3 regions of the Lactiplantibacillus paraxiangfangensis genome follow, and region 2 is predicted to be linked to each of the others. Evidence: predicted binding sites of a transcription regulator. Region 2 holds the regulator's gene; each other region holds the start of a gene.

Region 1 (10,304 bases), on a different contig from region 2:
GAGCGAGCCCGTCTTTTTTGGCAGCTTTAACGGCCGGCCGCAAGTACATCTGTTCCACCACGTCGTTTTGGGCCCGTACAAGTCGCTGATCTTTAGCGGCCTGATGCCAGTCCCGCACAAAGGCCGAGCCTAGTCCCTGATGACTCGCCGAACCGTTTACCTTACGCAGCGCTGGGAGGTATTTCCTAAGCCGATTACGCGGTGCCAATTGCTGATAGCGATTAACAACCTTTAAAAGGTCCCCCGTGGCCGACGTAAACCCGATGATGCCCGCCGTGTAGCCCCGACCATCATGGATATCCTCCACGTACCGATACTGCTTCTGGTAGTCCAATGATGAATTTTCAGCGCTGGATACCAACGCGAAGGTTTCAGCCCGTAGTTGTCCCGTCAAAATAGTGCGGTGTTGAGTGTACCACCAGACCCCACTTCCAATACTCACCATAACGCCTAGACCAATTAACCACCGCCACCATTTTCGCATCTCCCGTTTGCCCCCTCGAGAATTTATCATTTAGTTTACGCCTATTTAAGGGCGGATAGCGTGACAAAATGGCGTTGTTGTCGCTAATTTGCGGATGATTTGTCACGACGGCAATAAAAAATACCTTTGGCGTGTCGTTCGCTGTGATTTGACCTATACTTAAGGTGTTTTATCAGTTAGGAGGGGATACCCATGGCCAAACGTCGGATCACACATGATCCACATCAATTTGTTAGCGCCGCGGATGACCGCCGACGACTTCAACTCGCCGTTCAAATGGCACTACCGACTAACGCCCACGTTTTAGCCCGCAACTTTGCGCGTTCCAGCGCCAGCTCCTACTGGCTGCTCATGCTGGATCAGCCGTACGGTCTCACACCAAATTTTCTGACCTTGCGGATTGCCGACCACAAACTGTGGCTGACCAATCACGATCAACTGACCGTGACTTGGGAGGCTGGCAACTTTGCTGCCGTCCAACAAACTTTACGCAGCCGGTTAACCGCCAAAACGCTTCAACGTTACAGTTACCATCTTAGTACGACCGATGTCATCACCTTGCGTTTGATTTTGCACTTAGAACAACACCAGTTAATCTGGTTAGTCCAGTTATCACCAGTAATCGCTAAAGCTTATAAGAACCACCGTTTAGACTTACACGACGACTTTCCAAGTGCCAAATTGCTACTAGGTAATATGAATAATAGTAGTCTTCAACTGGTGCCAGTTAAGCAACCAGTTTTTCAAGCGCGCGTCGGCAAGTATTTTGGACGTAACTTGCTATTTTCACAATTTACAAGTCATCAGCTACTCCGCTTATTGCCAACTAATCAATGGATTCGACCATTACTCAAAGAACTGCCCCCAACCCCGAGCCTAGAACAACAGCTCGCGGCGACTTACGGGACCGACTTTGTCCGCATCTACGTCGAAGCAATCCGACAACAGGCGCATTTAGCCGCAATCAGTTCATAACAGGATGATTTGTACGTTCACAAAAGGACCGTCACGCAAAACCCGCTTGGATTTTGCGTGACGGTCCTTTTGAATTTGAGTTATAAAATACTAATTGTTAAGCCGTTTGGCCCAAGTGCCGCTTCTTTGGGGCAGTTTTAACTGCTTCAGCGTCTTCATCCTTAAACCCAAACATCCAGGTTAACGTGAAGGAAACGATAATCGTTGCAAGTGACGCAATTAGGAACCCGTAAAAGCTAAAGTCGATCCCTTTTTGAGGGTTAACAAAGGAAGTGACCCCGATTAGAGAACCGGTAAAGCCCCACATATTAACACGCATCAAACCGGTTAAGAAACCACCGACTGCGGAACCGATGCTAGCCGTTACGAAAGCGCGGCCGTACTTCAAGTTAATCCCGTACATTGCGGGTTCAGTAACGCCACAAAATGCCGAGATCGTTGCGGGCCATGCAAGTTCTTGAATGTTTGCTAACTTAGACTTCAGCGCAATCGCCATAACCGCGCCACCTTGAGCGACCATCGTTGCAGAAATGATAGCGTTCAAATAACTGTGGCCCATGGTCGCAATGTCGTTGGCCACAATCGGAATAACGGCCCAGTGCAACCCGAAGATAACCAGAACTTGATAGAAGCCCCCGATGATCAATCCAGAAATAGCAGGACTCAAGTTGTAAACTGCAACGATTAAGTTTGCTAAACCGGTAGAGAAGACCGTGATAACTGGGCCAAGGAAAATCAGAATAGCGCCTGACACGATGACAACTTCAAATAATGGCACGAAAATCATCCGTAATACGGTTGGAATCACGCGCTTTAGCCATGGTTCCAACTTGCTAGCCAACCAGGCACCGGCAATCATTGGGAAAATTGAGTAAGTGTATGAAGCCACGTGGAATGGTAACCCGAAGAAATTAGCATTGATGCCCATCCCAAATAGCGTGCTGACGACTTTGCCCTTAGTTGCAATCGCAACAATCGATGGATATGTCAAAACCCCACCAATAATCCCCATAATGACGGGATCGGAACCGAGTTTTTTAGCGGCCGTAAAACCAACAAAAATCGGTAGGAAGTAGAAGACGGAATCCCCCATCGCACTAATAATGACGTAGGTTGGGGCCGTGGTGCTAACCACCTTAAAGGTAATCAGTAGTGCCAAGATCCCCTTTAAAATCCCTGAAGCGGCTAAAAGTCCAATCACGGGAATCATGGACCCCGTGATGACCCCAATCAAATTACTGAAGCCCCATTTAACTAGGCCCCACGCAGTATCTGGCCGGTTAGCCGCCGCGTTCGTTTCAGCTACGGCCTTGGCCGTTTCAGAATCATTTGAAAATTCTGGTCCAATTAACTTAATCACCGCGTCGTAAACGTCCGTAACAGCTGGCCCAATCACGACTTGATATTGACCGCCAGCTTTGGCGATGTCAATGACACCCTTCAAGTTGGCCACCACGTCATCGTTAGCCTTACTCTCATCTTTTAAGTAGAACCGCAACCGGGTAATGCAATGAATCAAGCTACTAATGTTTTCCACACCACCGACATTTTCAACGATATCGGCTGCTAACTGATCATACTTGCCAGCCTTAGGGAGGCGTCCCTGACGCTTAGCGTTGAACGTATTCGCATTTAGCCGGCCCGTCGCAACCACTGCGCCAGCGGTTTGCGTCCCCGTCGTCACATCCAAACCGTCCAATTTATCGCTTGAATTGGTCACGGCTAGGACGACTGTCGTCTGCCGGTTAGCCTTTTCAATCATTGCGAGATCCATCGTTGCGATGGTGTCGCCAGCCTTAACTTCATCGCCAGCCGCCACCGTCAATTTGAACGGCGTCCCCTTTAAATCAACCGTATCAATACCTAAGTGAACTAAAACTTCCAAATTGTTGTCTGGCGTCGTAAACCCCAACGCGTGTTTCGTTTCTGCAATCATTGTGACCTTCCCACTAACGGGCGCCACAATATCTCCACTAGTCGGCTGAACCCCAAAACCTAGTCCCATCATTCCAGCAGAAAAAACGGGATCTTTAACAGCCGCTAACGGAATTACCTCACCGGCAACCGGTGATAAAATTGTAACCGTTTGTGCGTGTGCCATAATACTCTCCTCCAATCCTAACCCTGTGACAAAATAATCGATTGATATGGCTTCAAGACCATCTTGGGCTGCACATCCACGTTATCGTAGTTGGATAACACCACTTGGGCATCAACCATCTCAGTCGGTAGCGCAACCACTGTTGCGTTCGAATAAAAATTATTTAAAACGAGTAGGCGCTGGGAACCCAGGGTGCGCCAGTAGCCGAAGACTTGCTCGTCATCTAAGCGCCACGTCTGGTAATCACCATCCGCAATGATTGGCATCGTCTTCCGTAATCGAATTAACGTTTGGTAATACTTAAAGAGTTCCCCGTGTGCCAATTCATCGGCCACGTTAATCTGATCCTGATTGGTTGGTCGTAACCATGGCCGCCCAGTCGTAAAGCCAGCCGTCGCACTGGCATCCCACTGCATCGGTGTCCGTGAATTGTCGCGGGCCTTAGTCTTCACGATGGTAAACGCATCCGCATGACTATACCCGCTACGAATGAGGGCCCGATAAGCATTCAGCGCTTCGATATCAACGTAATCCGCCATTGATGGGTAGTCCGGATCAGTCATCCCGATCTCTTCTCCCATGTAAATAAACGGCGTCCCCCGCAGTAAATGAATGACCGTCGCGAGCATCTCAGCCGACTTGACACGGTACTTGCCGGCATCCCCAAAACGGTTAATTGCCCGCGGTTGGTCATGGTTATTCCAGAATAGGGCTTGCCAGCCACCGCCTGCGTTCATCCCGGTCGCCCAGTCATCTAGTAACTGTTTCAACCGGGGAAAATCAAAGGCCATTCGCGACCACTTACGACCATCAACGTAATCAGTCTTAAGGTGGTGAAAATTAAAGACCATCGACAATTCGTGGTTAGCCGGATTCGTATACCCAACGCTATTGCGAATAGTTGTGGATGACATTTCACCTACCGTGACACTGTCCGGATCCTGACCATAACTAGTCTGATTAAGTTCTTTCAAATAGTCATGGACGATTGGCGTATCAGTATATAGCGTTTTGGACGCTACGCCCGCGGGTGCGTCCACCAACTGTTCGGATTTCCCCGTAACGTTGATGACGTCAAACCGGAAACCGGTCACGCCCTTGTCACGCCAGAAGTTGACCACGGCGGCACAAGCTGCCCGCACTTCGGGGTTATGCCAATCCAGATCCGCCTGCGTTTCATCGTATAAGTGGAGATAATACAAGTTGGTCTCCCCAAATGGCGCCCAGGCCGAACCCCCGAACTTTGATTCCCAATTAGTCGGTAAGCTACCGTCCGCTTTTGCTGGGCGTAAATAGTAGAACGCTTGATACTTCTTATCACCCGCTAGTGCACGTTGGAACCACGGATGCTGGGTCGACGTATGGTTGAAGACCATATCAAGCATGACGCCGATATGGACCGCCTTTAACTTTGCGACTAATTCTTCAAAATCACTCATGGTTCCAAATTGCGGATCAATCCGGTAATAATCAGCGATATCGTAGCCATTATCATTTTGTGGTGAAACAAAAAATGGATTGAACCAAATCATGTCGATATTCAATTTTTTTAGATAGGGAATTTTTTCGATAATGCCCCGGAGGTCACCGACACCATCCCCATCGCTATCATAAAAAGACTTCGGGTAAATCTGGTAAATAACTTGTTGTGATAATTTCATTGCACTTCTCCACTTTTAATTTGCTTACATTGGTTTCCGTTGCCGGCGAGCAAAGTCGCGGAAACGGAACTTATCCGCGCGGTGTCGCGATTCCGTAAATTGGAATGCCCGCGCATCCGTCAAACTGGTCACGCTGCGAACAACTGCCATGTAGGCGCCGGGATCTAAGTTTAGTTCCGCCCGGTCCTCAGCGTTCGCTGGTTCCATCGTAATTTCCTTCGTGGCGTACCCAATTTCTAACCCCAACTCATCTTCAAAGTAAGCGTAGAGTGAATCCTCGGCTGCCCTGCGCGGAACGTCTGGAATAACTGATTTTAAAATATAATCTTTATCAATAATGTCTGGTTCATCATCAATCACCCGCACCCGCTTGATTGCCGTCACCGGTTCCTCCGTTAGGTCAACGCCCAGCGAAGCAAACGCGGCAATGGGCAACGTTGCCTTCGGATCATACCCATAGACCACGTTTTCGGTCGCAATGTGTAATTTTTGTGCAAGTTCTTTGTAACTCACAATTCCTGAGACTGGGAATTCATACTGCCGATGTTCGATCACCAGTGAGCCCTTGCCCCGAATCTTTTGAATATAACCGTTCTCTGCCAACGTCGCTAAAGCCTTACGCCCCGTCTCCCGGGAAATTCCGTAAAGGTCGCACAGCTGGTTCTCACTAGGTAAGTAAGTCCCTAACTGGTAGACTTCCGCATCGATTTTCTGCATTAAATCGTCATAAACTAGTGCCGATTTATTAATCATGACCACCGTCCTCTTTTCCGTTAACGCTTTCATTTATGAATATATACTTGTTTAGACAAGCTGTCAACGTCAAAAATATAAACTTCCAAAATAGCCGTATATAGGAGTTTGTATATATAATTAACTTGTATAAGATGTCTAGACAAGACTAAAAAATCGCCTATGACTAGGTCATAGGCGATTAATTCGTTAATATTCTTAATGATTCAAACTAAAAGATTGATCCTCATTAGTTGCATCAGTCTTCTTAGCCGCTGCCGCTTGCTCTTCGGCAATCAGACGGGCCCGTTCATGCTTGTTATACCAAGGTGAAACGGTGAAAGCTAACACGTCGTTCATCAAGTAAACGGAGCTGTTGATGAACATGGCTAAAGTTGCAGATCCTTGACGGAATGAAATGAACCATAACACCATCTGTGCTAACCCGGAAGCAACCCACCAGAAGTACTGGTTGTTGTAACGTAGGAAGCAGATGACACCGGCAGTCAGGCAGATTGCAAAGCTGATTGCGTCGATCCACGGCCGCGGATCATCGGTCAAAGCACCAATTAAGTAACCTGAAATCCCATAAACGACTAAGGTCGATACAATGGCCACGACCCAGGTCCGGCCCGTGAACTTCCGAATCTTAGAAACCATGTTCACGTTCCAGCCGGCACTCAATAACACTGGAATATCCAGGGTCACAACGTAGGCAAGCTGTTCACCGATGCTAAGGTAGTTCTTTGCTGAAAACCCAACGACGATAAAGCAAGCTGCGGAAATTAATCCTAGCCAGCCATTCACCGACTTGGCGGCGTTGATAGCCAACACACAAAGGACACCCAAAGTTGTCCCAATAAATGTTAGAATGGATAACGTTGTGATTGGCGCGTTAACCAGCGTCATCACCTGACAGCCTAAGCTAAAGAAGAATAAGTAGTAGTTCTGTTGCGGCCAACCTTTCAATTGGTGTGATAAGAATTTAAAATAATTACTCAAAATCATGCTCCTCTTTCCGTTTATCAATATGCGGTTGTTAGTGTCCAGTTGGCCAACTAGTCACGGTTCACTACCATATGTAGTGCTTCTGTTCGAAACAACACTATATATTGTATCATTAACTTTGACGATGAAAAGTCCAAATTCTTGAATATTAAACGCGTTGTAAACAACCAATCCGGATTCAGCCCGCCACACAGGCCTTTTTGGACTGGAAATTTTTTTGGACTTTTTTCTGAAAACGATTGCAGTTAAATGTCGCGATTTGCTTGCTCAAATCCCCACTGTGCGCCCAATCTTGAACATTGCTTTTTGTCGGATATCTGCCGTTGCAGTATACTAGGGATGGACATTATTTTATCTACAATATATTTAATATTTTTGGAGGATTACATGATAACTCTTAAATCAGATCGCGAGATTAAGGGAATGCAAGAAGCCGGCGACATCATGGTCGGCCTCTTCCACGCCTTGGAAGATTACATCAAACCCGGAATAACTACTTGGGACGTTGACCATTTCGCATACGAATACATCATCGCCCATGACGCTACCCCCGGTGAATTAAACTTTGAAGGCTACAAGTACTCAACTTGTGTCAGCGTTAATGACATGATTTGCCACGGTTGCCCTAGCAAAGACATTTTAGTTAAGGATGGCGACCTCTTAAAAGTCGACACCGTTATTAACTACCACGGCTACTTGAGTGACTCATGTCACGCATTCGTTGCCGGTACGCCATCACCCGAAGTTAAAAAGTTAATGGACGTTACCTTGAAAGCCCTCTACTTGGGTATTGACCAAGCCGTTGTCGGTAACCGAATTGGTGCCATTGGCTGGGCCATTCAAAACTACGCCGAAAACGAAATGGGTTACGGCGTTGTCCGCGAATACATCGGCCATGGTATTGGACCGACGATGCACGAAAAGCCTGACGTTCCTCACTACGGCGAAGCTGGCCATGGGACCCGTTTAAAGGCCGGTATGACCATCACGATCGAACCAATGGTTAACATCGGTGACTGGCGTTCTGGCGAAACCGCTGACGATGGCTGGACCGTTCGAACATTAGACGGTAGTCTCAGTTGCCAATACGAACATACCTTAGTTGTTACGGACGATGGTCCTAAGATCTTATCTTCATACGACCACGACTTTGACGCTAAGTACCTTTGGAATAAATAGGTTAGATATAAAAAGTGAGGCCTTCAAAATTTTGAAGACCTCGCTTTTTTGCTTGTTTTAATGACTTATGGACTAAAAATCAACTAACCTTTGATTGGCGGACCTTTAATTGGATCTCAACTTCAGTTGTAACTACTTGATGAACTTAGCGGCAAACTCGCTAAATTGCTTACCCGCACCTGCTAAGAAGGACTGTGTACCTTCGTTAGTGATGTGGCCGTTTTCGTCGGATAACTTATCTGTATTACCGATATATAATTCAGGCTGTTGCATCGTTGGCATGTCTAAGAATACCAATGATTGACGTAAGACGTGGTGTGCTAAAACGCCAGAGATGCCAGAAATTGATTGTGACGCAACCAACGCTGGCTTGCCGCCCCAAACACTTTGACCCCAGGGACGAGAAGCAACGTCCAAGGCGTTCTTCAAAGCAGCTGGAATACTACGGTTGTGTTCAGGTGTCACGAAGATGATTGCGTCCTGCGCCGCAACGGCATTCCGGAATTCGGTATATTCAACCGGTGAAGCCTCATCGTAGTCTTGATTGTAAAGTGGTAACTTAGCGATATTTAAGTACGTTACTTCTGCATCTTCTGGTAAGCCCGCAACGATTGCGTCAGCCACCCCTTTAGAATAAGAATTTTTACGAATGGAACCTACAATTACACCATATTTTGTCATATTTATTAACAGTCCTTTCAAATCAATTTCACTTACTAATAGTAAGTATATCAATAAATCATTAAAGTGCAATCATTTTGATTTCTTTACTTAAAAAAAGAGGACTAGCATCCGCTAATCCCCTTATATCATCGTATTTATGGTTTATCTAAAAAGTCTTGATAGTCCGCTTCGACTTGTTCAACGTAGGCCTCTGACCAGTTAGCCATGGCATCATCAAACTTCGTCGTGCTACCAATGTAACCACGAATCATCGCCGCAGTTGGGCTCTGCGCGTGGGCCTGTGCTAAAATCATCGCACACGTATTGGCGTACGCTGAAAATTGTCCCCAATCCAAAGTCGCAATATCGATTGACTCTTTCATATCACGGAATTGACGCACGTAAAAGCTCTTGTTGGCCATTTGGAAGTAGCCTAAAAAGACATCCGAAGTGGCCTGTAAAATGCGTTGCGAACTGACGATCCGTTGACCTTCGGAAAGTTCGAGGGCTGCCGTCAGAGCTTGTTGGGACTGGCTTCCCACTTTACGGGTCGGTAGCGCCTCCTTGATCTGTAAGACCATGTGGCTGCCGTCCGTACTCGTGAGCAAGACCAAGTAACACAGCGACCCAAAACTCCCCACACCAACACTGTGGCGGATAATATCGGTCACTTCATATTGTGACAACAGTAAAGCGACGTCCGTTCGAACATTGAGCAAATATTCTTGAATCCCATGCTTTAAGCCCCGGTAAGTCTTCTTATCAATGTGTACGGAACGCGGTGCGTTGTCCTTAAACTGGCGCTCACCGCGGCTATTTGTCCAAGTAAACTTACGTACAACTTGTTCAGAATTCCGTTTTTGGGCTTTTTTAACTAAATCCGCAATAAAGTTCGCCGTGTCTTCCGGTTGCCCACCGAAATTCAAAACGGCCTGGACTTCATTGTCCCGGTAGAAACGATCCAACGTCGTTTGGTCAAACATGCGTTTAATTGCTTCGCGGTAACTAGCACTGGCTGTCCGGACGAGTTTGTCGACCTTTTTAGGCTTAAAATTCGAGTTACGGGCGGCTAAAATAATGCTGACGAGCAATCGGCGTAAATCCCATTCCCACGGGTGGACACCCGCTTCGTCAAAGTCGTTAAGGTCAAAGACGAGCCGCCGTTCTGGCGACGCGTAAAACCCGAAGTTACCTAGATGCGCATCACCACAAACAACGGCTGGGATCTCCGTTGACTTTTGATAATCCAAATCATAATCCATCAGTTCCACGGAACCCCGAAAAAAAGCAAACGCGGAAGCTGACATGCGCTCACGGCGCAGTGGCAATAATTCCGGTACTAACATCGCACGAACGTGTTTCAAATACGCGCCCGCGTTACGTTCAACTGGTGTAAACGTTCCTAGCTGGTCAAACGACGTGGTTTGGCGTCGGGCTTTCCCGAGCGCAATTAATTCGGCAACGGTGTGGTGCTGACGAATATGTGTTAAATCAAGTGGTG
Region 2 (10,304 bases):
CTACCAAAAAAGTCAACTGGATTAGGACTTTTTTATTTTTGATTAGTCGCTTCATCGCTCCGCCGGACAGAATCAGTGGGCTGTGGGGTCGGCTACAGCCAAAGGACGGGCTTCCGCCTCGCTTGAAAGCCTAAAGCCCAAGTCTTTCAAGACGCCCCGCCATGTCGTCTGGCACACAACGCCAGGCAACATGGCCGACACTGCCCACTGGTTCTGCCGGCTGCGCTAGGATTGGTTGAAAATAAGCTAAATCAATTTTCATAGAAAGAACACCTTAGCTGGAGGTCGACCATTTGGTATCAGATTTTTATGATTTTAACCTTCTGTTTCTAAATAAAAAAAGCAATTTCAAGACTTCACATCAAGAAATTGCGTTAATTTTATTGTTCTGGATTGAGACGCCGGTTTTGACCGACCATCTCAATTTCAGTCGCTAAATAGCGGACCCGTTGCATGATTCGTTGAGCCTTGACGGGTTCTTCGTCACCCTTTTGCGAGATTGTCAGGTAACCGTCTTGGAGCTCCTGCATCGAGAAGTTCGATGAGAAACACGTTGGCAATTCTTCTTGCATCCGGTATTCCAAGATCACACCGAGAACGTCGTCACGAATCCACGTCGACGACGCATCAGCACCGATATCATCAATCATCAGAATCGGTGCGCGCTTAATCGCGTCCACTTTGTCCGCGGAAGTATTGTTACTGATGGAACGTTTCATTTCTACCGCGAAGCTTGGAAAATGAATCAAGGTCGTTTGAAACCCATTCGTCGCTAAAGCGTTCGCCATTGCGCCTAACAAGTAAGTCTTGCCGACCCCGAACGACCCGTACAAATACAAGCCCCGGTGAAACCGTTTGGGTGCTTGGGTGTACGCGTCAATGAAGTCCATGGCAGACATCAGTGCCGTGGCACGGTCTCCATCCTGATCATAAGACTGAAGCGTCGCGTTTTGAATATTTTTTGGCATACTAATCGAGCGGACCCGGTGCTGCAATTCACGGGCTGCCTGCTCTTCTTGCAACTGGGGCGTTGGTTGATAGGCGATATCAATCAAATGATTGCTCATGACAAGTTCAGGTTGATAACCCGGTGCTTGCGTTGGTTCATGCCGTGCCAGTTTTCGTTTTTCTTCACAAAACTCATAGAGTTTAGCAGACGATCGTTCGAGCGCATCCTTGGATAATTCCTTTTGGTGAGCGGCTAAAAAGCGACGAACATCCACGTCTTGGTAGACCGCGTCCATCAAAGCTTCATAACGATGATTCAAATTACGGCGATTCATCAACATTTTTAATGTATCTGAAACATTCTCCATTTTTTAGTCCTCCTTTTTGGAATTAGCATCTAATTTTGCGACCCGTTCGGCAAGCTGTTTCCGCTGCGCTTCAGTCAACTGATTAGCCGCTGACTTAGACTTCGGTGCGGCTTGCTTACCCTTGGTCTGTTCTTGCGCCCATTTTGGCACAATTTCTTTACGGACCGGCCGCCCATTATTCTGGCGACGCGCTGGCCGTTTTTTCGGCTGTTGTCGCGTCTTAATGTAAGCTAACGCGGCTTCTGGCGTCGTCAAAGAATGCTGCTGCCAGTCATTTGCAACCGTTTCTAATAAGTTCCGGTTCAGTGCCGCCAACTCCCGGTTTTGTAACAAGTAAAAGACGAGCATATTGATCACGGCACTCGGCAAAACACCCCGATTGACTAAATCATGAACCAACCGGTTTTCACCGGACGTGACAAACCCGTGTTTTTCCTGTTTTAAATCGGCCAAAAAGTCGTACGGTGTCGTACTTTTTGCGTAGCTCACTAACTGCTGTTCAGCAGCCGTTAGCTGACCCTTAGCCGTGGAACTCGCCTTTGCCGCTGTCGCCAGTGCGGGCGTTTCCGCTACTGCGGGTTCACTTGGTCGTTCATAGCGCCGCGCAATCAACAGTTTCAGCTGACTTTCATCGAACTGACCAGTCGTCAAACTGGCCACTTCACTGATCAGTTTAGCCATTTCAATCTCGCTAATGCCGTAGACCCGGCTCTCCGTGATGATGAGCTGGCGTGACCCAGCCACCTGCTTCAAGTCGACGTAGTTTTGCTTAAGCACTTGCCCTAACAATTGCCAATCGAAATCATCGTCCCCAATAACCGGATTCGTTGCCTCCGCCGGTTCTTGCGCCGCCAACTGTGCACGGGCTTTTTGAACCGACAACGGTGCGTCGTTCGTCACTTTTCGCCGGTCAATGTGGAAGACTTCCAACAAGTCGGCGGTCACGTTTTGTGCCTTTGAGAGATCAACACTGGCCGGCGTAAAATCTGACGCTAACTGCTGGTAACGTAACTCACCCACCGTATCTAACAACAAGATACTCAGTAAGTCATCCGCAAAGAAATGCAGGGCGGTCATGGGAACTTGTAACCGGTAAACGTAGACCGCACCCAGTTCGTCTTCTTGATAGTAGCTTCGCAATAAGCCAGTTGCTTCTAACTTTTTGCGGGCCCTTAGAACACTCGGTAAATCAGCGCCCAGTACGCCTAGCAACTCAGCGTGACTCCGCCGGTTACTGAGTTCATTTTCAGAACTCTGAAGGGAGCGTAGCGCCGCGTACAGGCTGTACGCCAACGGTCCAATTAACGGCAAGTACAATTCCGCTAAGACGGCCTGGTCAGACGCACTTAATGCGGGTACAGACGGTACCACCAACCCCGTTTTAGGTGTTAACTGTGGTTCGTTATTCGTTTGCATTGCCTGCACCATTCTTTATCTTTTAATCTTTTTTCGTTTTCGGCGCGCGACTATTCTTAGGCTGTTTGGCCAACTTGACTTTGTCGCGCTCCATCATATCTTGAAGTTCGTTTAAGAAAACGTGCATATCTTTGAATTGTCGATACACGCTTGCAAAACGAATGTATGAAATTTCATCGATATCTGCCAATTTTTCCATCACGTACTCGCCAATCACTTGACTTGAAATTTCATTTTCACCTAGTGCGCGAACTTTATTTTCAACGTCATCGACAATGCTAGTCATGGTTTCCATGCTAACAGGCCGTTTTTCAGCGGACCGAATAATTCCGCGTAATATCTTTTCGCGGTTAAATTCTTCCCGCGCACCATTCTTCTTAATAACCAATAATGGTGTTGCTTCGACCCGTTCAAAGGTTGTAAACCGGAACCCACAGTTTTCACATTCACGGCGACGGCGAATCACGCGACCGTCATCGGTCGGTCGGCTGTCAACCACGCGGGAACCATTATGATGGCAATGTGGACATTGCATAGACTTCTCACCTCATTTTGCTAGTAGTCATAAACATTTCTTTAATAATTTATAGTTTTCAGCCATTTTAACACGGTAGTTCTTGTTTTATCAACGTTTTCTCCGTTATCGATCACGACATCCGCCATGGCGACCTTCTTATCCAACGGTAATTGACTCGCAATTCGCGCCTGCGCATCCCCTCGACTGAGGTGATTTCGTGCCATCAATCGTTGTAACACAACGTCCGCTGGTGCCGTAACGACCATGACCTGGTCACAGACGTTTTGCCAACCACTTTCAAATAATAACGGCACGTCCAGGATAACCGCGCTTGGCCGCGTTTTGCCAGCCGCAACGGTCGCTTTGAGCATCGCGTATTGAATGGGTAGGCTCGTGATCGCCGTCAGTGCGGCTAGCGCCTGAGGGTCGGAAAAGACCTTTTTGCCCAACCACGGCCGGTTTAACTGGCCATCCGCTAATAATGCTTGGGGCCCAAAATGCGCCGCAATTTTAGCCGTGGTCGGCTGACCGGGACCTTCGACCTGCCAAGCAATCTTATCAGCATCCACGATGGGCAATCCCGCTTCCGCTAACATCTTAGAAACCGTTGATTTTCCGGTCGCAATACCACCGGTAAGTCCAATAATTTGTGTCATGGCAACCACCTACAAACGCTGTTCGTGCGGGCAGAAGTGGGTGCCACGTTGAGCGACTTTGATCTTTTCAATCAGTGTCCCACAGCGTTCACACGGTTCGCCTTCCCGACCGTAAACGTGCAACTGGTTTTGGAACTGACCAGCTTCGCCAAACGCCGTTGAAAATGAGTGCACGGTCGTGCCGTGACCCTTAATGGCCATCGCCATCTCGTCAATAATGCTCTGCCGTAAACTAGCGATTTCATCTTCCGTCAGTGAGTTAGCTGGACGCATCGGGTGGATCTTGCTCATCCATAACGTTTCATCCGCATAGATATTACCAATTCCAGCAATCTTACTCTGGTCAAGAAGTAACGGCTTGATCATCTTTTTTGATTGACTGAAAATGCTCGTCATATACGCCACGGTCAACTGATCAGCGACCGGTTCGGGCCCCATTTTCTTGAGCCCACCAACCGTATTTTCTTCGCCCGTCGGCACAAGCGTCATCCGCCCAAACTTTCGGGTATCGTTATACAGTAAATCCCGATCATCAGTTAAGTGAAAGACAACGTGGGTATGCTTGGTCTGCTCCTGACCACGTGGTGCGACGTTATACTTACCTTCCATTCGAAGGTGTGACACCATGGTCAAACCATTGCTGAAACGAAAGAGCAAATACTTGCCACGCCGGTCGACTTTTTCAATCGTTTGTTGTTTTAAGCGTTGTTTAAAGCTTTCAACATCATTGTTAATGATTTTCGGCCAAAAAACGTCGATACTGGCAATCGTGGCCCCCTTCACGAGGCGGTTTAACCCCCGCCGAACCGTTTCAACTTCTGGTAATTCAGGCATTCTGATTCCCCCTACTTTGCATCGTACCAGGTATCGCCAAAGTGACTTTCCACTTTCAACGGCACGTCCAGCTTAACGGCTGAATCCATCACGCTTGGTACTAATTTTTCTAGCACTGGAATTTCTTCCTTGGGTGCTTCAAAGATCAATTCATCATGGACTTGTAATAGCATCGTGGCTTTAAGCCCTTCCGCCTTTAACCGGTCTTGCATCTTGATCATCGCAATCTTGATGATATCCGCTGCACTCCCTTGAATTGGCGTGTTCATCGCCGTCCGTTCAGCGAAAGACCGCTGATTAAAGCTCTTGGAGTTAATGTCTGGCAAATAACGCCGCCGATGGGCAATCGTTTCAACGTATCCTTGGTCATGGGCGGATTTAACCACTTGATCCATGTACGCTTTAACGCCCGGATATTCGCGGAAATACGAGTCAATAAACTGCTTTGCTTCCTTACGAGTAATGCCAATATTTTGTGACAGCCCATAATCACTGATACCGTAGACAATCCCGAAGTTCACGGCCTTTGCTTGTCGCCGAATGTTTGGCGTCACTTTTTCTGGTGAACTGATATTAAAAATCCGCATCGCCGTTGCCGCATGGATGTCGTCGCCCTCTTTAAAGGCTTCCTGCATATTCTCGTCGCCCGTAATGTGTGCGAGCACCCGCAATTCAATCTGTGAGTAGTCAGACGAGAAGATCTGCCAACCCGCATGGCTAGGGACAAATGCTTGGCGAATCTTCCGGCCTTCTTCCAGCCGAACGGGAATATTTTGCAAGTTCGGGTCTACGGAAGACAAGCGGCCCGTTTGCGTCAACGTTTGTAAATAACGCGTGTGGACTTTTTGATCCGACGAATGAATGGCTTCTAACAACCCTTCAACGTAAGTCGAGTTGATTTTTGAAATCTGGCGATATTCTAAGATGTTGGCCACAATTGGGGCTTCCGGTGCTAGTTTCTCTAACACGTCGACCGCCGTTGAATACCCCGTCTTGGTTTTCTTAATGACGGGCAGCTTCATCTCTTCGAATAAAATGTGCCCTAACTGCTTTGGCGAATTAATATTAAATTCTTCGCCAGCTTCATGGTAAATGGTTTGTTCAATTTCACTCAACCGTTCCTTGAACTGGCTCCCCATTGCTTTTAACGTACCACTGTCCACGGTGATTCCGGCCATTTCCATCTGTGCTAAGACAACGGCCATCGGTTTTTCAATATCGTCGTAAAGTGGGTCTTGCTCGTTAGCCTTTAACTTCTTCAATAATTCTGGCTTCAAGGCAGCGATGGCGGCTAACTTCCGCGCTAAGTGACTGAAGAAAACCTGGTCATCTTCAGGAATCGCCCGCTTAACACCCTTGCCATAGACCGTTTCGTCGCTTGGCAAATCAGTGTAGCCGTGTTGTTCAGCCAGATTGCCCAAGTCATTGCTGTTATCGTTAGTGTCCAGCAAATAAGAAACTAATAACAGGTCAAAGTCGACCGTTTTCAATTCGATTCCTAGGCGGTGTAACCCAACCATCGTGCGTTTCATGTCGAAGACGTCTTTTTTGACCGTCGTACTGCTTAACAGGTCACTCACTTCTGGCTTCATCAACAACTCAACGTCACGACTGACGTACCATTTGCCGTTTGCGCCAATCGCAAACCCGGCAAACGCAGACGTATGGTAATTAGGTGTCGGCATCTCTAAGTAGAAGTCGATTTGATCACCTAATTGCGCCAGTTCACCTAAATTAGCGGACGTTAACGTCGTGAAATCAATTGGTTTTTCTGGTTCATCGGATTGAACGTGCAATTTCTTTAAGAAAGATTGGAAATCCATTGCGCTATAAAACTCGGCTAATTGATCAATGTCTGGCCCATCATAGGCGAGATCGGCCAAGCCAACTGTGATTGGCGCGTCACGCTTAATCGTTGCCAGTACCTTAGCACGTGTAGCCAAGTCGTGGTCCTCAATTAAGTGTTCCTTCATCTTGCTCTTCTTCATCGCGTCGACGTTTTCGTAGACGCCTTCAATTGACCCGTATTCCTTCAACAGTTTCAGGGCCGTTTTTTCACCAACTTTAGTGACCCCCGGATAATTATCAGACGTATCACCCGTTAGTCCCTTCATATCAATGATTTGCAGTGGTGTGATACCTAATTTTTCTTGGACGTGTTCTGGCGTATAACGTTCTACTTCGGAAACACCTTTAACCGTTACGGCAATGGTCGTGTGGTCCGTCGTCAACTGGGTCAAATCACGGTCACCCGTAACGACCGTCGTCGTGTAACCGGCGTCGTCAGCCTGCTTAGACAGGGTCCCAATAATATCATCGGCTTCAAAGTCTTTTAATTCATAGTGTTGAATCCCATACGCATCTAAAAGTTGCTTGATGTATGGCATCTGTTCAGAAAATTCAACCGGGGTCTTCGCACGACCGCCCTTGTAGTTATCGAACATTTTAGTTCGAAACGTTGTTTTACCAGCGTCAAAGGCGACGAGCATATCAGTCGGCTCAACGGCCTTGATCATGTGGTCCAGCATGGTGTTAAACCCGTAGATGGCGTTGGTATGTAACCCATCCGCGTTAGTAAAGCGTTCAAGTTGGTTATGTAACGCAAAGAACGCCCGGAACGCCACACTGTTACCGTCGATCAATAATAATTTTTTTGCCATATTTATTTGCTCCCCGTTTTGATAGATTCGATTACTAGTTTTGTTCTGGTTCGCTGGTGCCAAAACGACCTCAATTGCTTTGCTAAAGCTAGTGACTACTAGCCATAGTACACCTTTAATTGTACCAAACTATTGGGTAAAACGGGCATTCGGCACCTAGAAAATTGAACGAGTGTTTGCCATTAAAAAAGGATTGTAGCCAGTTGGTTACAATCCTAAAAGTTATTTTAATTATTAGTCACGGCTTGAGCCGGCAAAGATTTGAATGAAGTACAAGAACAAGTTAACGAAGTCCAAGTACAATTGTAAAGCACCGGTAACAGCTAACCCAGTTGAAGAAACTTGGTCACCATACTGCAAGTACATCTTCCGCATGTTGTTGCTATCCCACATGGATAACCCGGCGAAAATCAAGACACCGATGTATGAGAAAATGTAGCTGATCATTTCACTTTGTAAGAACAAGTTAACGATTGAAGCAACGACTAACCCAATCAAAGCGGCAAACAAATGCGTCCCTAATTTAGAGATGTCGCGCTTCGTCGTATTACCAACCACAGCCATGGTTCCAAAGACGGCCGTTGCGGCAACAAAGGCCCCGCCAATCGTTGCACCAGTATACAGCTGCAACGTGACGGACATTTCAACCCCGAACACCACTGCGAAGACCATTAGTAACGTAAAGCTCATCGCAGGATTTCGTGTCGCGTTTTTCTGAATCCCACCGATCATCACAAACATGCTGACAATGAAAATCATCAGGAACCAGAATGGGTGGGCTGCAAATGCGCTGTTAATTGCTTCAGCAAACACCGTCATCGACAGGTAAGCCGTAATAGCGGAAACTAACACTGCCAACGCCATGAAACCGTACATCTTGGATAAGAAACTGCGTAGCCCAATCTGGGTGTTAATCGTACGCGGTTGCGGATCATTTTGAAAGTTATTCATCGATTATCCCTCTTCCACCTAAAATTTAATTAGATTATTAATTCCGAGTTAAAGCTCTTATTGAGTCTTCAGATGCCACCAACGCCTAGCGTCAGTGACCTCCTCACGCTAGTTTATCAATCAAATGCACTTCTCTAGCCATCTCAATCAGACACCTCAACTTTCTTGTCATCTAGTGTATCAGATTAGTCAGGGAAGGTAAAACGGTTTGTACTAGATAAATATATAAGATTTTATTATATTTAACACCACTCAAATTAACCGCTTCGTCGGGCAGCCTCGGTGTGCTATGGGGAACGGGGCCCAGCCACAGGACGGTCTGTGCCCTCGATTCAAAGCCGATACCCCACGTCTTTGAATCGTCCCGCAAGATTGGCGCAAAATTCGCCCGCCAATCTTGCCGACACAGCACACCGAGACTACCCGCCTTCGCTAAAATTTGTTTTACTATTGTTATTTCTATTGAATAATCGGAGGTTGGCGCTGATAACATCGGTCGTGAAGGTGGTGTTGGCCGATGATTTTTCGGCCTTACACCACGGACGGTCCAGGACAATTGCGCTTTTTGCAATTGTTCTGGGCGAGGGGCTAGACCGCTCCCCAGGCTAGCCCCGGTCCCACGACCGCATGTTATCAGCGACGGCCGGATTAGAGGTTAGTTTTCATTAGCTTTCAACCTCAAGACAATATTCATAAGCTACTAAAAAATCCCTTAGAAGTCAGACTTCTAAAGGATTTTTTGAGCGTTACAACGAACAGTGGGTAATTGCCCTTATTTCATTTCTTCTTCGTAACGTTTTTCGTATTTTTGAATGTCGCCGGCGCCCATGAAGACAACCACAGCATCGTGGTAAGCTTCCAAGGCGTGCATGTCATCCATCGTGATAATTTCACCGCCGTTAGGTAATTTGGCTGCTAAGTCCTTCGACGAAACGTCGCCAGATTCTTCACGAGCTGAACTAAAGATGTTCGTTAAGAACACATGGTCCGCCTTGCTTAAGCTCGTTGCAAAACCATCCATTAAAGCCTTCGTCCGTGAATAGGTATGAGGTTGGAAAACTGCCAAAATCTTCTTGTCTGGGTACTTTTGACGAGCAGCATCCAAGGTTGCTTTGATTTCAGATGGGTGATGCGCGTAGTCGTCGATCAGCATCATCCCGCCACCAACTTGGTGTTCAGAGAAACGCCGTTTAACCCCACTAAAGTCCAACAATTCACGCCGGATTTCATCCAAGTTAACCTTTTCAAAGTAAGATACGGCAATGACAGCTGTACTGTTCAGAACGTTATGTTCACCAAACAACGGAATTTCGAATTCACCAAGGGATTCGTCGTGATACTTCACTTCAAAGGAAGACCCTTTCGTGGTCCGTTTAATGTTGACCGCTTGGAAATCATCGCGGTCGCTAGTCCCGTAATAATAAATTGGGGTTTTAACGTCTAACTTACGGAGACTTTCGTCGTCACCCCAAGCAAAGATTCCCTTTTTAACTTGGCTACCGAACTGTTCAAATGCAGACTGAACGTCAGCTAAGTCCTTGTAATAATCTGGGTGATCAAAGTCCACGTTAGTCATGATGGCATAGTCAGGATGATAGGCCACGAAATGACGACGGTATTCGTCAGCTTCAAAGACGAAGAAGCGGGCATCAGGTGTCCCCTTCCCGGTCCCATCACCAATCAAGTAGCTGGTTGGAGCAATGTGGCTCAAGACATGGGAAAGCAAACCGGTCGTTGACGTCTTACCGTGAGTTCCCGCTACCCCAATACTCGTGTAACCTTCCATCAATTTACCTAAGAATTCATGGTACCGGTAAACGGGAAGACCCATCGCACGCGCTTTTTTAATTTCAGGATGTTCGTCGGTAAAGGAATTACCAGCAATCACCGTTAAGCCTTCGTGAATGTTGTCAGCAGAAAATGGCAGCATTTTAATGCCAGCGGCGGCTAACCC
Region 3 (10,304 bases), on a different contig from region 2:
TGTCCGCCATGTCACTAGGCACATCCCCAGCCACGATCTTTTGGGCTAAGCCCTCAGCAATCGCTGTTTTACCAACCCCTGGTTCACCAATCAGAACCGGGTTGTTTTTGGTCCGCCGTGATAAGATCTGAATGACCCGTTTGACTTCTTTAGAGCGGCCAACGACGGGATCCATTTCCTTTTCACTCGCTAGTTGTGTGAGGTCGCGGGCTAAGGAATCCAAAGTTGGCGTCCCTTCAGCCTTTTTACCACCGCCACGCACTTGCGCGTTGCCCTTACGTTTGCCCATAGCGTCACTAACACCGAGCTTACGTAAAACAACCTTACGCGTTTGCGCTAAATCCAAGTTCAAATTCATTAAGATTCGCGAGGACAGGATGCTTTCATCGGATAACATTGCCAGTAGCAAATGTTCCGTCCCAATCTTGTTGGCACCTAAACGTTTGGCTTCATCACCAGCAACGGACAAAATCTCTTTGGCCTTTGGTGAATATGGCAAATAGGTATCCTTGCCGACATTGCTTAAAGTGCCGTAACCCGTAAAGCGTTCGATTTCTTCACGAATATCGTCTTCACTCACGGCGTACTGTTGTAAAACCTTATTAGCAATCCCATTCTTCTCAATGGCTAAAGCCAACAATAAATGTTCCGTGCCAACGGCCTGATGCTTAAAATACTTCGCCTGTTCTTGGGCTAAAACTAGGACACTCTTGGCACTTGGGGTAAATAGGTTATCCATTGCGATTCCTCGCTTTCTTTAACTTTCGTAACGCAGATGATTTAAAATTCCAATGATAATACGCGCTCGCAGACTGTTTTCCAAGTCATGATCGTCCACCGCTAAGGTATTACGATCCGTGGCAACCAGTATTAACTGAGCTTCCCTGCGATTTAACACGTTGTCTTCATATAAGCTTTGCACGACCGCATAGGCATCCCGTTGTGTTATTGAATCACCAATCACTTGAATGAGGGTGTCCAAAACATCGGCATCATCCAACAAATTAACCTTTTCGATTCGAATATAGCCACCGCCACCGCGTTTACTTTCAACTAAGTAACCATTTTGAATCGTAAACCGGGTCTTAATGACGTAGTTAATCTGGGAAGGTACCACATTAAAAAGGTCGGCAATTTCTGAACGCCGGATTTCAACGTGCTCTGCGTCCGCCAAAATACTTTTTAAATACTTCTCAATAATATCGGAGATATTTTGACTTTGCATGTGCTTCACCCTTTTCGTTATCTTTGACTAATATTGACTATTATTATACGAGGATAATCGAAAAAAGCAAAGAATTTCACTTAAAGCGCATACTACCGCGGTCTCTACGGTTGTTTCAGCATAGCACGCTCACTACCTACTTTCAATTGTTTGGACTGGTTTAGCATCGTTTTATCCGAAAAAATTGGTCAAGTCATGTTAATCTGTTTTTCGTTGCGATTAGAATCAGTATTACGTTAATAGCGTCAACGTCTTAGTCCCCCGGGAAGCGGCGACGTACCGGCGATTTTGTCCCACCTGTGGCTCACTGTAAAACGCCGCGTTCCAATCATAAATAATGGCATGATCAAATTCTAGCCCCTTGGCAACGGCTAACGGCAAAATGTTCAAACCAGGTTGAACCGTTTTAGGTGCTTCGGGCGTTAGTAGTTGCGCCGCTGGAAAACGCTGTGCTAGATTTTCAGCCACGGCTAAGGTTGGTGCAATCAAGCCAATGCTTTGACTCGTCGTTGGGCGCAAGGTTGCTAAAATATTTTCCAAATCAGCTAATGGCAAGGTCTTCGGTGTCTCGCCGATTGCTTGTACCGCTTGTAAGTCAGTCCAATCACCCGCAAATTGCGCAAAGAACTGCGTAATGGCACCGGTCGCTCGGTAACTGGTATTGAGGGTTAAGGTCACTGACGCGTCAAAGAAGGCCGCGATATCCGGTGTCTGCCCGGTCAAACGCTGACGGTGGTCCCCGACAATCGTCACTTGGGCGGCTGAAAATAGTTTGGTTAACATCAACCAGACATCGGGATCATAGTCTTGGGCCTCATCAATGAACAGTCCCTTGGTCGTCGTTTGTTGATAATTAGTGATGCAAATCAGTAAATAAAGCCGATCATAGGCCGTTAAACCGGACAACTGCCACTGTTTGGCCAATTGATCCCAGTCTAACCAAGTTGCAACGTCTGCGGGCAGTTGCCGGGTGGCCTGTAGCCAGCGCCAGGCTGCTTGCAACCGCTTATTCAAACTGTCCGTCGGTACGGTTCGATCGTAGGCCGTGGGATTTAATCCGGCTGGCGTCACCTGCGAAGGTTGCGCCAGCAATTCAGCCAGTTGTGACAAATGGTTATCAGCTAATGATGTAATGGTCAAGCCAAACCGTTTGCCCACGGCCTGCATTAATTTAAAATAAGTGGCCGTGAGCGGTTCCGCTTCGCCTAATGCTGGTAACACCCCACGAATATAGCGACTAAAGGCCGTATTTGGCGTTAAAATCAAAATATCCGCTGGGGTCCAATCTTGCCGATGCCGGTAAAGCTGATAGGCCACCCGTTGCAGTAAGACGGACGTTTTACCGCTCCCCGCGACCCCGTCAACGAGTAAGACGCGGTGCTGTGCTTCACGAATGATGGCGTTTTGTGATTGCTGAATTGTGGCGGTAATTTCTTGTAACCCACCGCTGCGATCTGTCGCCAAAACGGCCAACAACAACGGGTCACCAATCGCCGTTTGCGTCTCGATCACTTGGTGTAACTGGTCGTGGTCGATGATAAACTGCTGCCGGTTTAAGACGGTAACCGGAATCGTGCGGCCGTTAGCTTGATAACTCGTCGCTCCCGTCCGATTAGCGTAATAAGTGTCAGCAACGGGTGCACGCCAATCGTAGACCAAGTCAGTCCCGTGTTCGTCCACGTAACCAACTTTTCCCAAGTAAAACGCTTCTGGCACATCGTCACCGTAATCAAGGTCCAGCTTAGCAAAGTAGGCCTGCGGCAATAAGAGCTGGGCGTGTTCTAACCGAACCTCGGCCGTATGGTAACGGGCGTTCAACGTGTCAATTTGGCGGCTATTAGTCTCGATACTGGCAAAAGTATCCAGGGTCTCCGTATAAGACCCCAAATCCAAATGACCATCCATACTTAATTGTTGTTGAACCGTCCGGGCCTCCGTCGTCAAGGCTGCTAGTTGGGCCGTTAAGGCGGTAATATCAGTCGTCAGTTGATGATACAATCCTTGTAAATGTGCTTGTTCCGTCGTCATCAGCAACACCTCCGACGACCTAGTTTACACGCATTGTTTAAAATTAATAGTCTGTTTTTTGGGGTAACGACCATGGTATAATAATAGTGGGGATAAGGTAATACATATCAAATGGCCTGATTGTGAGCACGTCAACGTAGCTCACAATCAGGCCATTTTGTACTATTGTATATCATCCATTTGAGCGCACAAAAAAACTCAATCAACGAATTGACCGAGTTAATTGGTTTAGTCGTAATCGGGAAAACAGGATTTGAACCTGCGACCCCTACGTCCCGAACGTAGTGCTCTACCAAGCTGAGCTACTTCCCGTTAAAAAATTAAATAAAAAGCCCTAGTTAAAAAACTAAGACTGTGAATTTCGATCGGGAAAACAGGATTCGAACCTGCGACCCCCTGGTCCCAAACCAGGTGCTCTACCAAGCTGAGCTATTTCCCGATACTATGTTACGATGCACCCAGTAGGAGTCGAACCTACAACCTTCTGATTCGTAGTCAGACACTCTATCCAATTGCGCTATGGGTGCAAATTAATATGCCGAGGACCGGGATCGAACCGGTACGGTTATCACTAACCGCAGGATTTTAAGTCCTGTGCGTCTGCCAATTCCGCCACCCCGGCAAATTAAAAGCGGAAGACGAGATTCGAACTCGCGACCCCCACCATGGCAAGGTGATGTTCTACCACTGAACTACTTCCGCATAAAAATATTAAGTTGTAAATGCCGACTAGAGGATTCGAACCTCCGACCTCCTCATTACTAGTGAGATGCTCTGCCAACTGAGCTAAGTCGGCATGTGCGGGTGAAGGGACTCGAACCCCCACGTCGTAAGACACTAGAACCTAAATCTAGCGCGTCTGCCAGTTCCGCCACACCCGCATGATTGTTATTTAATCATGCCCGTTGTCGTAACTAACAGCCTTACTCGCTTGCCTTTGACAACTATTTAACTTTATCATTCAAGCAAATGATTGTCAACAAGTTTTTATAAATCTTTTTGGATAAATATGCGGTTTCTGTTACTTAAGCCGCATATTTTCCGACAAGAAATATTATAGCACGGGTCTGAAATTTAGCAAACCCTATTTTGAAAAAAAGTTGATTTATTTCATGTTTTTTCTTCTGAATCACATGATAAATCCTGTTATATCACCACTTTATGCTTTAAAGACCGTTTTTAAAAAATGTTGATTTCCACCATAAAGTGGCCATTTTCCTATTCAAATCACCCCGTCACTTCTAAATTAGCCACGATCATCATTCAAAATTAATACATTTGTTCAAAGTCTAAAATTGTTACCATCGCCACAGTAATACTGCTGAGCTTTTTCCGCTCCGTCGGGTAGCCTTGGGTGCTATGGGGGACGCCCTCAGCCATGGTGCGGTCTGAGGACTCGATTCAAAGCCGATAACCCGCGTCTTTGAATCGCCCCACAAGATTGGTAGCTGAGAACCGCCTACCAATCTTGCCGCCACAGCACCTAAGACTACCCAACTCCGCTAAAATTTGCTTTGCTATTGTTATTTGTAACAGATAATCAGTACCAACCAGAATAGCTTTATATGCATTAACCTCAGTACTACTACAATTAATCTCCTAACTTAACAAGACTACGAATTAAGTCAAAAAGTGGCTATCAGAAATTTGTTGATTTCTGATAGCCACTTTTAGCATTAATGTCGAGCGTCGTACCCGTAGGCAGTTGACGACTTAATTAAGCTTGTTTTTCAATTTTAGTTTTACCGTGCATGTAAGGAACCAAGACGTCTGGAATCGTGATCGAACCATCTTCGTTTTGGTAGTTTTCCATAATGGCGGCAACGGTCCGGCCAACGGCTAACCCACTCCCGTTTAACGTGTGGACATATTGAAGCTTACCATCGTCATCACGGTATTGAATGTGCGCGCGCCGTGCTTGGAAATCAGTACAGTTTGAACAACTTGAAATTTCACGGTACTTGTTTTGTTCTGGGAACCAAACTTCCAAGTCATGCGTCATGGCAGCCGTAAAGCTCATGTCACTCGTGGTTAACGTAATAACGTGGTATGGCAAGCCAAGTTTCTTCAATAATGATTCCGCATTGTTAGTCAGCTTTTCCAATTCATCCCATGAATCTTCAGGCTTCGTAAATTTAACCATTTCAACCTTGTTGAATTGGTGTAACCGAATTAAGCCTTTAGTATCACGGCCAGCACTCCCCGCTTCTTCACGGAAAGCAGGACTTAACGCCGTAAAGTAAACTGGTAACTTTTCAGCTGGAATTACTTCATCGCGGTAGTAGTTAACCAATGGGACTTCCGCCGTTGGAATTAAGCTCAAATCTTGCGTCGTGATCCGGAACGCGTCATTTTTGAACTTAGGGAATTGGCCAGTGCCGTACATTGATTCGTCGGTGACCATGTATGGTGGTAAGACTTCGGTATAGCCTTCCGCTTCGTGTTGATCCAAGAAGAAGTTATAGACGGCCCGTTCCAACTTGGCCCCATCGCCAATGTAGTATAAGAAACGACTACCAGAAACTTTAGCACCACGTTCAAAGTCTAAGATGCCTAAATCTTCACCTAACGTCCAGTGAGGCTTAGGTTCAAAGTCAAACTTACGGGGGGTGCCGATGCGGCGAAGTTCAACCGAACCATCTTCCGTTGCACTGATTGGAACGTCTGGGTGTGGAATGTTTGGTAAGTGCGCAGCCATGTCGTACACCTTAGCTTCAGTCGCACGGCGTTGTTCATCTAATTCCTTAATTTCAGCACTAACTTTTTGCATTTCAGCAATTTCGCCGCTAGCGTCTTCCTTGTTCCGCTTTTTAGCTGAAATTTCACCCGAAACTTGGTTCCGCGTTGACTTCAGCTGTTCGCTCTTAGCAATCAAGTCACGGCGTGCCGTATCCTCGTCTAATAAAGCATCAATATCGGCTGGGTCCACGTTCCGGTTTCCAAGTTGTTCCTTAACAAAGTCTGGTTTTTGGCGAATCATTTTAAGATCTAACATATTCTAATCCACGTCCCTTTCAGTAATTTAGCTAATAAAAAAAACAGTCTCTCTCCCAACTAATTGGGACGAAGAGACTGCGATTCGCGGTACCACCCAAGTTCAGAATTAATTAAAATTCCACCCTTAAAACGGATAACGGACCTAGCCGTGCAGTATTACCTGCCCACATTGTCGCGTCGGAGTTTCGACTTCCGGTTCACACCACCCACCGGTTCTCTGAACGTCTACTTAAAACGCGCCGTGTTTAATATTCAATGTCTACTATAAGGCATGGATTGCTAAAAGGCAACTAGCTTAGACTAGCAACTTTTTCATCAATCAACTTAATGACTTCTTTACGGGCTTCTGGATCCGCAACAAAGTCTAACTGATCACCATCGATTTGCATCTTAGGACTGTGATCATAGTTCGCATACCAGTTAGTATAACGTTCGTTTAACGTTTGATAATATTTATAAAGATCGGGATCTTGGTCGATCTGTTCGTATGAGCGGCCCCGCTTTTGAATCCGTTTCAACATCGTGTCAAACGAGATGTTAATGTGGATCAGTAAGTCCGGACTCTTTTGGTGTTCTGCTTCTGGTAATTCTTGCATCATGTTATTCAGCAAAGAATCGTAGATATCGACTTCAGTACTCGTCGCACGACCAAGGTCGCCATTCAAGTGAAATAACAGCGAATCCTCAAAGATCGAACGGTCTAGCACATCCAAGTCGTTCGCAAATGCGGACTTGATGCTGTCCAACCGTTTATTTAAGAAATAAATTTGGAGTAAAAAGGCGTACTTTTTAGGGTCCTTATAAAATAACGGTAAAATGGGATTGTCATCTACGGATTCGTAAAACGCGTGGGAGTCAAAATGTTTGGCAACCAGCTGCGTTAAACTCGTCTTGCCGGCACCGATTGTTCCTGACATTACAAGCATGGGGCGTCTCTCCTTTAATATACGTACAATTTCGTTCATTCTTCAAAGCAACACTACATATTGTACGCACCTGTTTAGCAAAATGCAATATCTAGGGCGAGTTATGTTAATAGAAATTTACAGCATCCGCTGAAACATTATCAGATGAGTATTTAGCGTCAAAAATAGGTCTTCCAGCTTATCAGTTAGAAGACCTATTTTGCTATTTATTTTCTCGCGCTTTTAACAAGCTAACGTATTGTTCTAAGGTTAAATTATGCTTAGTGATAAACGCCGCGCTCTTTTTACCCACGTAACGGAAATGCCACGACTCGTAATCAATTCCGGTCGATTTTTCGCCGTTTTTAGGAAAACGCAGGATAAACCCGTAATCAGCAGCGTGTTTGATCAGCCATTGTTGCCCCTTATTCTTATCTGAAGCGGACAATAATTGATTGTCATGGGCATTGAACCACTGGGTGTTCATGATATCCGCGGCTAAACCGGTCTCGTGTTCACTCTCACTTGGTGCTGCCACAAACTCTTTCGTCAACTTCAGCGCTTGCTTAGCAGACTTGCCTTCATTCTCATAAGTCTGAATCGACTGGTTCCAGACTTCTTGTTGATAAGCCACTGACCGGTAGCCCGAAACCATCGTGGTTGGGTAACCCGCCTTCTTGGCACCGGCTAAGAAAGCTTCTAACGGTTTCACGATTGAACTGCGAACCGCAATCCCATCAACATCCGACTTGCTGAACGTCATTTCAGCACGCTTATGCCACTTATTAACCAGCACTAGGTCACTATCCGAAGACTTAACACCCTTAGGAAGCGCACTGATCAGTTGTTGTCGCCGCGACTGCTGGCTAGTCTTCTGACTCGCAGTCGCCGTTTTAGCCTTATTCGTCGTCGCACCACAGCCACTTAACACGCCCGCTAACGCAACGAAGGCCAGCCCTTTCAATACTACTCTCTTTGTCATTTTCTCTCTCGCTGCCTTTCTCACTTAGGTTAGCATACCTCGCAAAGCCATAAGGTGTTACTAAAACTTTCTTCAATCTATCTTAACGAATTTGTAATAATTAAACTAGCAATTCGATAATAAAAAAGTATAAAAATCGTCTGCGACTAGACTAAAAAAGCCGTTCAGAAATATTGGCTATTTCTGAACGGCTTTTCTTAATTATGATCGTCGAAACGTGTGCTTTAACTAGTCATCATGATGAGTTTTCGTCAGATCAACTTTATCCAACGGAATCACCTTAGTTCGGTACCGAATCTTGTAGTAAGCGTACAGGATAATGAACAATGGGATACTCATATAAGTGATCCCGATTGCTTGCCAGTCTAACGTGGCAAAGGAATGCAGATCTTGTCCGATAATAACGATCACGCACAACAAGAATGCAAACCACGGGCCAAATGGGAACCACTTCGCATGGTAGCGAAGTTCACTCAATTGGTGACCCTGCTTCACAAAAGCTCGACGAAAACGCAGATGTGAAATGGCAATCCCTAACCAGGCAATAAACCCGGTCAAACCACTTGCTGAGACTAGGAAAATGTAAATTCGTTCACCAAAGAGGCTTGATAAGAAAGTTAACAGACCAATGACCGTCGTCCCTAACAAAGCCACGATTGGAATCCCGCGCCGGTTGACCCGACCAAAGGTTTTCGGTGCGTATCCTTGTAATGACAATGAATACAGCATCCGCGTTGAGGCGTACATCCCCGAGTTGGCTGCAGATAATACCGAGGTCAAGATAACGGCGTTCATCACACTCGCCGCAGCGGCTAAGCCCGCCCGCCTGAAGACTAAAGTAAACGGACTAATTGCAATATCCGTCGCCGATGACCCTAATAGATCTTTTGATGTATAAGGAATAATCGCGGCAATCACGAAGATCGCTAAAATGTAAAATAACAAAATCCGCCAAAAGACTTGTTTGATGGCCTTGGGAATACTCTTTTCCGGCGTTGCTGATTCGCCCGCCGTAATTCCGATTAATTCAGTCCCTTGGAATGAGAAACCAGCCACAACGAAGACGCTTAAAATCGTCGGAATCCCACCAACAAACGGCGCCTTCTTATAAGCAAAATTGGTTAAGCCGGTCGCGTGACCGCCCATAATACCAAAGATCGTCAAAACACCAACGACTAAGAAGATTAAAACGGTGACCACTTTAATTAGTGACAACCAGTATTCCGTTTCACCAAACGACCGTACTGACAACGCATTGATCGTAAAGATCAAAATCAACGCCACTAAACTAAAGACCCATCCCGGAATATTTGGTAACCAGAACTGCATGACAATTGCCGCGGTACTAATATCCACCGCCAACGTAATCGCCCAGTTAAACCAGTAGTTCCAGCCCATCGCAAATCCTAACGCTGGATCAACAAACCGCGTCGCGTACGTTGAAAACGACCCTGATACGGGTAAATAGGTCGCCATTTCACCGAGACTAGTCATTAAAAAGTAAACCATTATCCCAATACCAACGTAGGCCAGTAGCGCACCACCGGGCCCCGCCGTTGAAATTGCTGAACCGGATGCCACAAACAAGCCGGTCCCAATACTACCACCCAATGCAATCATGGATAAGTGCCGCGTTTGTAACGATCGGTGCACTTCCTGATGTTGTTCTTCTGCCATTGCAGAACCTCCAAAAAATCGATTTATATCTAAAAGTGTTCACACCGATTCAGGTAAGCTCAACCAAAATAAAAAAGTCCCTTTGCAAACTGCGCAAAAAGACTTTAATCAGATTGATTGACTAATGCTGATTTCATCGTCGATAGCGCCCCGCAACTATTCCAGCTGCGACAGTCCTTGATTTATTCAACCAAGGCCCAACGGACAAACCGGTCACCAGTTTGTCGATTTCGGCGGTCGTCCCTTTCACCAACGCTCGCAGACGGTGACCCGTCTCCCGCTGGTTACTGATGTTAACCGCATCCTCTTCTTTCGATATACTCAACCATTATACAAAACCCCAGTTGGTTTGACAACTGGGGTTGGTGATTCATTTTAATAAAATTGGTCAGGCAGCATGGTTTGACCCAGTGCTTTGTTGTCCGAGTAGTCGATTGGAATATCCACGACGACCGGGCCCTCTGTCTTGAACGCTTGGTCCAAGACTTGA

Evidence for each region. Region 2 encodes NrdR, which represses ribonucleotide reductase genes. Its sites were predicted from a motif close to ACACNATATATNGTGT; they were not measured.
Region 1: a site for NrdR is predicted at 7,056-7,071, ahead of pnuC (nicotinamide riboside transporter PnuC). Genes of this name have one in related genera too.
Region 3: a site for NrdR is predicted at 7,227-7,242, ahead of AAA939_RS04855 (deoxynucleoside kinase). Genes of this name have one in related genera too.

Annotation. Positions count from the first base shown of each region.
Region 1 is NZ_BTPW01000013.1:75,472-85,775, reverse strand. Features, by position in the region: gene AAA939_RS08880 (chitosanase) at 1-484, opposite strand, end outside; gene AAA939_RS08875 (hypothetical protein) at 677-1,459, shown strand; gene AAA939_RS08870 (PTS sugar transporter subunit IIABC) at 1,557-3,560, opposite strand; gene treC (alpha,alpha-phosphotrehalase) at 3,578-5,221, opposite strand; gene treR (trehalose operon repressor) at 5,246-5,971, opposite strand; gene pnuC (nicotinamide riboside transporter PnuC) at 6,173-6,961, opposite strand; gene map (type I methionyl aminopeptidase) at 7,349-8,140, shown strand; gene AAA939_RS08845 (NADPH-dependent FMN reductase) at 8,273-8,821, opposite strand; gene AAA939_RS08840 (DUF2252 domain-containing protein) at 8,959-10,304, opposite strand, start outside.
Region 2 is NZ_BTPW01000005.1:59,047-69,350, reverse strand. Features, by position in the region: gene dnaI (primosomal protein DnaI) at 381-1,316, opposite strand; gene AAA939_RS03620 (replication initiation and membrane attachment family protein) at 1,320-2,744, opposite strand; gene nrdR (transcriptional regulator NrdR) at 2,755-3,267, opposite strand; gene coaE (dephospho-CoA kinase) at 3,309-3,905, opposite strand; gene mutM (bifunctional DNA-formamidopyrimidine glycosylase/DNA-(apurinic or apyrimidinic site) lyase) at 3,915-4,739, opposite strand; gene polA (DNA polymerase I) at 4,751-7,399, opposite strand; gene AAA939_RS03595 (Bax inhibitor-1/YccA family protein) at 7,634-8,350, opposite strand; gene murC (UDP-N-acetylmuramate--L-alanine ligase) at 9,123-10,304, opposite strand, start outside.
Region 3 is NZ_BTPW01000007.1:48,485-58,788, reverse strand. Features, by position in the region: gene AAA939_RS04910 (ATP-dependent Clp protease ATP-binding subunit) at 1-739, opposite strand, end outside; gene AAA939_RS04905 (CtsR family transcriptional regulator) at 758-1,225, opposite strand; gene AAA939_RS04900 (UvrD-helicase domain-containing protein) at 1,457-3,253, opposite strand; tRNA gene AAA939_RS04895 (tRNA-Pro) at 3,492-3,565, opposite strand; tRNA gene AAA939_RS04890 (tRNA-Pro) at 3,619-3,692, opposite strand; tRNA gene AAA939_RS04885 (tRNA-Arg) at 3,707-3,780, opposite strand; tRNA gene AAA939_RS04880 (tRNA-Leu) at 3,790-3,875, opposite strand; tRNA gene AAA939_RS04875 (tRNA-Gly) at 3,884-3,955, opposite strand; tRNA gene AAA939_RS04870 (tRNA-Thr) at 3,977-4,049, opposite strand; tRNA gene AAA939_RS04865 (tRNA-Leu) at 4,053-4,134, opposite strand; gene serS (serine--tRNA ligase) at 4,971-6,248, opposite strand; gene AAA939_RS04855 (deoxynucleoside kinase) at 6,541-7,176, opposite strand; gene AAA939_RS04850 (M15 family metallopeptidase) at 7,379-8,137, opposite strand; gene AAA939_RS04845 (amino acid permease) at 8,366-9,814, opposite strand; lysine riboswitch at 9,950-10,131, opposite strand; gene alsS (acetolactate synthase AlsS) at 10,190-10,304, opposite strand, start outside.